2 linked regions of the Thermococcus sibiricus MM 739 genome follow. The protein of the gene in region 1 binds, or shares a complex with, the protein of each later gene. Links are inferred from orthologs where the notes say so. Each region holds a gene or a part of one and is shown in the gene's direction. Other genes may lie near its edges.

The links. The genes of interacting proteins can lie anywhere in the genome.
Region 2: the proteins of TSIB_RS04210 (region 1) and psmA are in contact, whole or in part, in a cryo-EM structure (PDB 6HE5), measured with the Archaeoglobus fulgidus proteins. The link is inferred for Thermococcus sibiricus MM 739 from one-to-one orthologs. Residues at the interface, in WP_010879468.1 of Archaeoglobus fulgidus: Asp391, Leu392, Lys393, Gly394, Met396, Phe397, Val398; in WP_010877997.1 of Archaeoglobus fulgidus: Ala30, Arg33, Gly34, Ala35, Asp51, Arg53, Val54, Lys66, Ser79, Gly80, Leu81, Val82, Met166.

Annotation. Positions count from the first base shown.
Region 1 is NC_012883.1:777,089-781,897, forward strand. Bases 1,299-4,249 are described here. They hold TSIB_RS04210 (proteasome-activating nucleotidase), read left to right. Parts: upstream 1,299-2,148; coding sequence 2,149-3,351; downstream 3,352-4,249. Other genes in these bases: TSIB_RS04205 (metal-dependent hydrolase), read right to left, coding at 1,299-1,874; TSIB_RS04215 (hypothetical protein), read left to right, coding at 3,486-4,025; TSIB_RS04220 (CBS domain-containing protein), read right to left, coding at 4,029-4,249. Outside these bases: TSIB_RS04195 (C2H2-type zinc finger protein), read left to right, coding at 1-40; TSIB_RS04200 (DUF7343 domain-containing protein), read right to left, coding at 138-1,163; more of TSIB_RS04205, read right to left, coding at 1,197-1,298; more of TSIB_RS04220, read right to left, coding at 4,250-4,589; TSIB_RS04225 (hypothetical protein), read left to right, coding at 4,762-4,809. UniProt on the Methanocaldococcus jannaschii protein: ATPase which is responsible for recognizing, binding, unfolding and translocation of substrate proteins into the archaeal 20S proteasome core particle.
Region 2 is NC_012883.1:1,209,784-1,214,425, reverse strand. The notes cover bases 717-3,500. They hold psmA (archaeal proteasome endopeptidase complex subunit alpha), read left to right. Parts: upstream 717-1,609; coding sequence 1,610-2,392; downstream 2,393-3,500. Other genes in these bases: rrp4 (exosome complex RNA-binding protein Rrp4), read left to right, coding at 3,111-3,500; TSIB_RS06555 (ribosome assembly factor SBDS), read left to right, coding at 2,404-3,114; TSIB_RS06565 (ribonuclease P protein component 2), read left to right, coding at 1,136-1,498; TSIB_RS06570 (DUF763 domain-containing protein), read right to left, coding at 717-1,062. In the rest of the region: more of TSIB_RS06570, read right to left, coding at 1-716; more of rrp4, read left to right, coding at 3,501-3,866; exosome complex exonuclease Rrp41, read left to right, coding at 3,863-4,606; exosome complex protein Rrp42, read left to right, coding at 4,608-4,642. UniProt on the Methanocaldococcus jannaschii protein: Component of the proteasome core, a large protease complex with broad specificity involved in protein degradation. The M.jannaschii proteasome is able to cleave oligopeptides after Glu, Asp, Tyr, Phe, Trp, slightly after Arg, but not after Ala.

The DNA of each region.
Region 1 (4,809 bases):
TGTAAATAGAGCGCATGGCCATCTTTTTAAAAAGGCATGATTTCTTTTCTCTTTAAATTTAAAAAAGGATGAAATTGGTTTCGATTTTCTTCTATCGATGAGGCCAGAGTTTTAAAAGAAATGTAAGGGATCTTTGGTCATTCTTTCAAGTCTATCTCCTTGACAAGTTTGACGATAAAAGTCTTGCCCACTTTTTCTCTTTCAACTAACTGCTTCTTTTCTAGCTCTTGAATTATTCTACTAACAGTGGGCCTAGAGTACCCCGTAAGTTCAGGAAGATCCTCTTGTTTTACTTTGCCCCCTTGGTCTATTAGTGCTTTTACCACGATTCTTTCTTTTTCTGTAAGTACTTCTACTGGTATTTTGTTGGAATACCATCTCTTCTTTGCCCAATAGAGCACAACAGGTACGGTGATGGCTAAAGCCAATACTGCACCGATAAATGAATATGTATATGGTGAGGGTTCTTTAGGGGGCGAAACAGGTGGTTTTTCAACCGTTCTACCCAGCCAGTAGGTTTGATACCCCATACTGTGGAGTTTTGTTTCTATTGTCTCGTTTATTCCAGTGCCGACGATTATTACAAGATCTGGATTTAAACTCGATAACCCTGCAATTGCGTGCTCAGATAAGTCATTTTCGAGTGTTAGTAACATTGGAAGCTCATACTCCATGGCAAATTTTGATGCTGCTAAGGCCGATCCGTAATCTAGAGCACTTGCTATTACAACTGTCTTTGAGCCAGTTGGGTAAAAATGAATCGCTAATTTTTCTGCAGTTTCTGTTCTAACATCACCACCTATTCTGGTAACGCTATAACCCATTTTAAGGAGCTCATCTTCAACTTCCTTACTTACAGCATTTGAATTTCCAACTATCAGTATTTTCTTCCATCCCAGCTGGACATAAGAATACAATTGGGCCCAAGTTTTTTCATCTAATCCTTGGGGGTTAACAGGAAGGACAGGAATATCAAGAAGTCGTGCATAGGGCTGAACTGTAATATAATCAATCAGATCATCATTTCTAACAATTATTAGGTCGTATTCTGGCCTATTGGTACTTTCTTCTTGTGCATATACTAAGATACTCATAAATGACCCTATAATCAATGCTATAATTAGTGTTGTTACTGTGAATCTTGTCTTCAATCCGGTCACCACATAGAAGCTAAAGAAGAAAGTTTAAAAGCTTTTTCAAAGCTCAAAAACCTCTCCAGGTTTCAATATAATGACTTCTGCCTTGTCTCCAACAAGTGCTTTAAACTCTTCGGGGTTCTTGGCTATTGGTGGAAATGTTCCATAGTGCATTGGAATAACGTATTTCGGCCTAAGGAATTCAACAGCTTTTGTAGCTTCCTTCGGTCCCATTGTGAAGTGGCCTCCTATTGGAAGCAATGCTACATCTATTCCGTAAAGTTCTGCAAAGAGTTCCATGTCTTTAAACACGTAAGTATCCCCGGCATGATATATTTTTATTCCCTCAAATTCCATGATGTATCCACATGCATTACCTATGCTGTATCCTCCAGCACTACTTGAATGCCAAGCTGGCACTTGGACTAGTTTAACACCATCAACTTCGGTGGGACCATAGTTCATCCCTACTGTAGTTATCCCTTGGTTTTCTTCCACGAGATAGCTGGCTATATCATACATCGCTACTATCTTTGCTCCAGTTCTTTGAGCAATTTTTACACTATCTCCTATATGATCTCCGTGAGCATGGGTTACGAGAATTAAATCTATTCTCTCAAAATCCTCTGGTTTTGCAGCTGCGGTAGGGTTTCCACTCAAAAATGGGTCAATGAGTATCTTCTTTCCTTCACCTTCTATTTCAAAAGCAGCGTGCCCTAAAAATCTAATTCTTACCATTCTGCTCCACCTCCATAATATTCAAAATTTAATACTAACAAAACATTACTTAAATCTTTCGAAGGAGCACAGCAAATTATTCTGGGCTTTTCTTTAGATTTAATTAAAAATGGTTTATTTAGCAACGTATTAAATAAAAAAAGGTGGAATATTTATTGGAAGTTCCTTTATAATCCAAAAGTTTATAAAGCTCTCACTCAGTTACTTTTGGGGAGAGTGAATGAGTAGATTAATAAGGTTCTTCTACATAATTAAATTGTAGGAGGGGGAAATTATGAGTGATGTTAAAGATGTCAATGTCAAAAGTCATGAAGAAGAATATGACGATTACGTTTACTATCTCAAACGTAGAATAAGGCAACTTGAACTCCAAGTGAGAACACTTGAAGCAGATAAAGAAAGGCTCGAGAGAGAACTCTCTCGCTTGAGGATGGAGATGTCAAGACTCAGACAGCCACCGGCATTTGCTGGAACTCTAATTGAACTCTTGGATGAAGATAGAGCAATTGTCCAAAACTACAATGGGCCAAGATTTGTTGTGAGAATTGCTCCTTGGATAGAGAGAGAAAATCTCAGGCCTGGTTCAAGAGTTGCTTTGGATCAAAGAACAATGGCAGTAATAGAGCTCTTACCATCCCAGAAAGATCCATCTGTCCTAGGATTTGAAGTTATTGAAAGGCCCACGGTGACATACAAGGACATTGGTGGTTTAAAGAAGCAATTAGTAGAGCTTAGAGAAGCTGTTGAATTACCTCTGAAACATCCGGAGCTTTTTGAGAAGGTAGGAATCGAGCCTCCAAGGGGTGTCTTACTGTATGGGCCACCGGGTTGTGGAAAGACTTTAATGGCTAAAGCCCTAGCTCATGAAGTTAATGCGACCTTTATAAGAGTTATTGGAAGTGAACTTGTGAGGAAGTATATAGGGGAAGGAGCGAGATTAGTAAGCGAACTCTTTGAGCTTGCGAGAGAAAAGGCTCCATCAATAGTTTTCATTGACGAAATAGATGCAATAGGTGCCAAAAGACTTGATGAAACAACTGGTGGAGAAAGGGAAGTTAACAGAACATTGATGCAATTATTGGCCGAGTTAGATGGGTTTGATCCAATGGGTGAGGTAAAGATAATTGCGGCAACTAATAGGCCCGATATCCTAGATCCTGCATTACTAAGGCCTGGAAGATTTGATAGATTGATAGAAGTTCCATTACCAGACTTCCGTGGAAGACTTGAAATTCTTAAGGTACATACGAGGAAGATGAATCTCAAAAAGGTTGATCTGAAAGTAATAGCTGAGATGACAGAGGGGGCCAGTGGTGCCGATCTAAAGGCCATTGTTACAGAAGCAGGAATGTTTGCAATTAGATCTAGAAGGGAATATGTGACACAAGAAGACTTTCTAAAGGGAGTTGAGAAGGTTCTTGGATCAGAGGAAAAGCTGGCACAGCAAATGGCCGCACATGAAGTTATGTACGGTTGATCTTTTCTTTACATTATTTGAGAAGGAGTTCTTAAGTCTTTAGTTTCAGTACTCTTTGTAAAAAAGTAAGTTTTGAAAATTCTTAAATAGTTTAGCTCAAATTATCATATACTGAAATTTATTGGGGTGATAAAATGAGGAGAATAGTTGTATTCTTAATACTGGGATTTTTAATTGGAATGTCTATTCAATACACCACAGCAATCCCAGAAGAAATGCTTTCTAAGGCCAGAATCTACGTGGGTTGGGAAGAGGGGTATTTGGAATCAACCCTAATGCCAGAAAGTACTTGGTTAATTGTCAAATGGTCAAAGGACTGGGATTTACCGTTTGGCTTTAACATTCCAGAAGGAGCCTGGATGGCAAGTCATTTTATTTGGTATACTAATAATATTAGCAAAGGCTTCTTCGGGTACAATGAGACTTCACTTGTCTCTTGGGGAGATCCAGACATCATTCCAGAGGCCGAGTATAGGGTCGAAGAATATGTTAAAATAGTGATATTAAACGAGAACGAGAATAAAAAGTATAAAGAAAAAGGTGCATTCAAAGCTTCCGACTTGGGATATCCATTCCCAGAAAATGCATATGTTGTCCACTACACCGTGGAAGTCTACAATGCCACAACCAACAGTCTTCTGTTTGAATACACACTTGTGCCGTTGTCTCCTTAGTTTTTACTTTATCTTGAATAGATCCGATCGAGTTATTATCCCTTCTGGTTTCCCCTCTCTATTTTGCACTATAATTGCTGGATGTTCCTCCAGTAAGTACTTCACGACTTCTATACTCTCATATTCATTCACTATAGGAAACGGTCCGTCCATGATTTCCATAACCTTTTTGGAGAGCAAGTCTTCATACTCAAAACTTTTTCGCACAAGTGTCTTTTCTGTTATAGAGCCCACCACCTTGTTTCCAGCAATCACGGGCACTTGAGATATGTTGTATTCATTCATAAGTTTAACAACATATTCAACAGTTTCGTATGGTTTAACCCCTATTATAGGAGAAGACATGAGTTCTTTTGCTGTAAAACGGCTTTTTTTACACTCTTTTAAGGCTTGCAGAATTCGATTAAAAGTTGATAACCTCGGATCAACCTTTCCAGTCTCCAGTTTTGCTATATATGCTTGGGTGACCCCCGCTCTTTGGGCAAGCTCTTCTTGCGTTATTCCTAATTCTTTTCGAAATCTCTTGATTTCTTTGGGGTCAATAGGTTGAGGAATAATTACCATGTATAACCACCGGTTATTAGTTTTTAAGTTACAGTTTAAAAACTTTCGCAGAGGTCTCAGATATTCTGTGTTATTACTTGAAAGGTTAGCCCTTTATGGTGAGGAGCTATGTGAAAACACCAAATCATTTATTAACTATTAGAACTTGATGAGTTTCAAGGTGGGGGAATTTATGGCCGGTACGGTGAGTAAGATTGTAATCTTTAATGACGAAGAGGAG
Region 2 (4,642 bases), 430 kb from region 1 along the record:
AAGCTTCTCGAGGAAAGAAATCAGATCGTCATAAGTACTCCTCTCAATAGGGAACGGCACCTTATCCTTTCCACCAACAGCATAGGCAAATTTGAATGGATCAGGAGGATGGGTAACTGGGTCTTTCCAGGAGGGATGAACGTCATACACCAACTCAAGAACGAGAGACAATGCTCTTAACGTACTTGGGCCTAGGCCCTTAATCAGCAAAAGCTCGTCATAATTGCTTACACTAAGTTCTCTTGCTAGTTCCAATGCTTTTTTATTGAGTTCAAATCTTCCAAAGCTCTGATAGCGTTCCACTATTGGTAAGACTTCCCTTTTTTCATAGGGCTTATAGAACAGTGGAGTGTAACCTTTTGATAGGGCCTCTATGCTCTTAACCTCTCTTTCGATTTTTGTGGGACTTTCTGAAATTATATCTAGGAGAGTTTTTTGATACTCTTTGCTTTCTTTCGCAATTGTATTCAGGCTATAATCACTTTTTATCCCGCTTATTCCCTTATGTGGTTCCAAAGTAAAGGATTCAATTTTTTCAGAGAACCAGTGATATCTTCTCGCAAGCTTGATGCTCGGATTCATGCCCTGTTGCACGATGGTCCACCTTCCATCTTGGTCAACAAAGAAGACGTGATGATAAAGCTGGTACCCGGTTTGTAAGGCCACTGTATCAACTTTGGCAACTAGTTTTGAAGTTTTTATGTATTCATCTGCATCGAGGCCGTATATTTCGCTTATTTGCTTTAATTCTTCGGGAGTTTTCCTGCTCTTGGTCCCTTTACCGCCTGCAGCTTTGATTCCAAGGTCTTCTTTAGAAAGCACATCTTTTACCATCCCTGCAGTGACTGTAGTGCTCCCAGAAGAGTCCCAATCCATCCCAATTAAGTTGTTTAGTGCTTGGAACCACACTGGATCGGCCAGCCTCTCAAGAACGCCCTGAGTGCCATATTCGTCCACAAGAAGCTTTATGACAAGATCAGCTAACCGTTTCATTCTAAGGGCGAGCCATCTCGGGACATGTCCCCCATGTAAGGGGAGTTCTGCAATACCTCTCCTCATCATAGAATCTTGGATGCCCCTTCTATAAAAGATTTGGGTTAATTTAATAAATCCATTCTACAAAGGATTTCTTGTCATGAGAAGGAAACCAAAAACATTGCCCCCTACCCTAAGAGACAAAAATCGTTACATAGCTTTTCAGGTTACTGGAGAGAGGCCTTTCAAAAAAGAAATGATAAAGAAGGCCATTTGGGATGTCTCTCTTAAAACTTTGGGCGAACTGGGAACTGCGAGGGCGAAACCTTGGTTCATAAAGTTTGACGAAAAAACCCAAACCGGAATTGTAAGATGTGATAGGAAATATGTAGAGGAAATCCGATTTGTATTAACGTTGATAACTGAAATAAATGGTTCAAAAGCTATTGTGAGGACACTTGGAGTGTCTGGAACGATAAAAAGACTTAAAATGAAATTTTTGAAAGAGTTTGGATGGAAGTAATTGGGAAAAATTTAATTATCCCTTTGCTGACTATCTACAGCGGAGAGTATATAAAGGATGTAAAGAAACCCCTAACATAAAAAATTACGATAACTTTAGAGGTGATGGAAAATGGCGTTTGTACCACCACAAGCCGGGTATGATAGGGCAATAACGGTTTTCAGCCCTGATGGAAGGCTTTTCCAGGTCCAATATGCAAGAGAAGCTGTTAAGAGAGGTGCCACTGCAGTTGGAGTAAAGTGTAAGGATGGCGTCGTTTTAGCTGTAGAAAAGAGGGTAACAAGTAAACTTATAGAACCAGAGAGTTACGAAAAGATTTTCCAAATTGATGACCACATAGCGGCGGCCTCAAGCGGCATAATAGCTGATGCGAGGGTTCTTGTGGATAGAGCTCGTTTAGAGGCCCAAATTTATCGTTTAACTTATGGAGAACCAGTGCCATTAACAGTTCTAGTTAAAAAGATCTGTGATCTAAAACAAATGCATACCCAATACGGCGGTGTCAGGCCATTTGGAGCTGCTCTTTTGATGGCCGGCGTAAATGAAAAGCCCGAATTGTTCGAAACCGATCCAAGTGGTGCATATTTTGAATGGAAAGCCGTTGCAATAGGAAGTGGGAGAAACACAGCAATGGCAATCTTTGAAGAAAAATATAGAGACGAAATGACATTGGAAGAGGCAATCAAGCTGGCGGTTTTGGCTTTGTCAAAAATCATGGAAGAACCCTCCCCTGAGAGCATTGAAGTTGCAGTAATTTCAGTAAAAGAAAAGAAATTCAAAAAGATTACTCCAGAAGAAGTGGCCAAATGTCTTGAAGAGGCTTTGAAAGAGGTCGAAGCTGAAGAAGTTCCCGAAAAAGAAGAAGACTATAGTGAGTTAGACAGCAACTACTGAGGTGAATACCTATGCCAGTGAGTATCGATAAAGCAGTTATTGCCAGATTGAAGACACATGGAGAAATTTTTGAAATACTAGTAGATCCATATTTGGCTAGAGACTTCAAAGAAGGCAAAGAACTCCCTGTTGAAGAAATTCTTGCCACCCCTTATATTTTTAAAGATGCTCATAAAGGGGATAAGGCAAGTGAACATGAAATGGAAAAGATTTTTGGAACAAATGACCCTTATGAAATCGCAAAGATAATTCTCCGAAAGGGAGAGGTTCAGCTTACAGCGGAACAGAGAAAGCAGATGCTTGAAGATAAGAAAAAGCAGATAGCCATGATAATTCATCGGAATGCAGTTGACCCGAGAAGTGGCTATCCTCACCCCCCTGATAGAATTCTCAAAGCAATGGAAGAGGTAGGAGTAAGAGTGGATATATTCAAAGATGCACAGGCCCAAGTTCCAGAGATAATAAAAGCTTTGAGAAGGGTCTTACCGTTAAAAATTGAAACAAAGGTAATTGCTGTAAAGATACCATCGGAGTACAGTGGAAAGGCTTATGGAGAGGTAAGAACATTTGGGAATATAAAAAGAGAAGAATGGGCGAGTGACGGGTCTTGGATGTTTTTGATTGAGATTCCAGGTGGAATTGAAGAAGAATTTTATGAGAAACTGAATGCCCTCACAAAGGGCACGGTTGTAACTAAACTTATAGAGAGGAAGGGACTATGAAAAAGATTTTTGTAAAAAATAGGGATTTAGTGGTTCCAGGGACACTCTTGGCACAAGGATCATTCAAAAATGGAAGAGGAACTTTTAAAGAAGGGAACAGACTTTACTCAAGTGTTGTTGGATTAGTCAGGGTTTCAAATGACACTGTATCGGTGGTTCCATTAGAAGGTCCATACATCCCAGAAGTTGGGGATACAGTAATTGGCAAAATAGTTGATGTAAAATTCTCAAACTGGATAGTTGATATAGGAGCTCCTTATCAAGCTGGACTTAGGGTACAAGATGTGATAGAAGGACGAGTAGATGTATTAAAGACGGATTTAAGGAAGATATTTGACATAGGAGATATAATCTACGCAAAAATAAAGGCATATAACGAGATTAATCAGATTGATTTGATTACCAAGGGAATGCCATTCAATGGAGGGCCATTAAAAGGAGGCCAGCTAGTAAAGATAACTCCATCAAAAGTTCCTCGTTTGATAGGAAAAGGCGGTTCAATGATAAACATGATAAAGAATCTTACAGGGACTAGAATTATTGTTGGCCAAAATGGATGGGTATGGGTTAGTGGAAGAAAAGAAGAACTTGAAAAGCTGGCTATAGAAGCTATTCTCAAGGTCAACAGAGAAAGTCATACCCAAGGATTGACAGATCGCGTTAGGGAAATGCTTGTTAAAAGATTAAACGAGCTTAAAGAACAGGGAATTATTGAAGAGATTCCTCAATTAGAAGAGGGTGAAGGACAATGATGGGAAAGCCTGAAGGACTCAAGCTTATTGATGAAAATGGGTATAGAGTTGATGGAAGAAAGAAATATGAACTTAGAAAAATAAAAATGGAAGTTGGAGTGCTCAAAAGTGCCGATGGTTCTGCCTATGTTGAGTGGGGTAAAAATAAGATAATGGCTGCGGTTTATGGTCCACGAGAAATTCATCCAAAGCACCTTCAAAAACCAGATAGGGCCATTTTGAGAGTAAGATATAACATGGCCCCATTTAGTGTTGAAGAGAGAAAAAAACCCGGGCCGGATAGAAGAAGTGTTGAGATAAGCAAAGTTATAAGAGGAGCCTTAGAACCAGCAGTTATTCTTGAACTATTTCCGAGAACTTCAATAGACATCTTTATAGAAGTTCTCCAAGCTGACGCTGGCACAAGAGTGGCTGGAATCACAGCAGCTTCTTTGGCTTTAGCCGATGCTGGAATCCCTATGAAGGATCTTGTTGCGGCATGTGCAGCTGGGAAAATAGATGGAGAGATAGTCCTTGATCTCAATAAGGAAGAGGATAATTATGGAGAAGCGGATGTTCCAGTAGCTATAATGCCAATAAAGAACGATATAACTCTACTTCAAATGGATGGTTATCTAACTAAGGAAGAATTCCTCGAAGCAGTGAAACTTGCAATAAAAGGAGCAAAGGCAGTCTATCAGAAGCAAAGAGAGGCTTTGAGAGAAAAGTATCTCAAAATAGTAGAAGAGGTAGGTGAGTGAAATGGAAATAATGGCTTCAATAATAAAAGATCACAT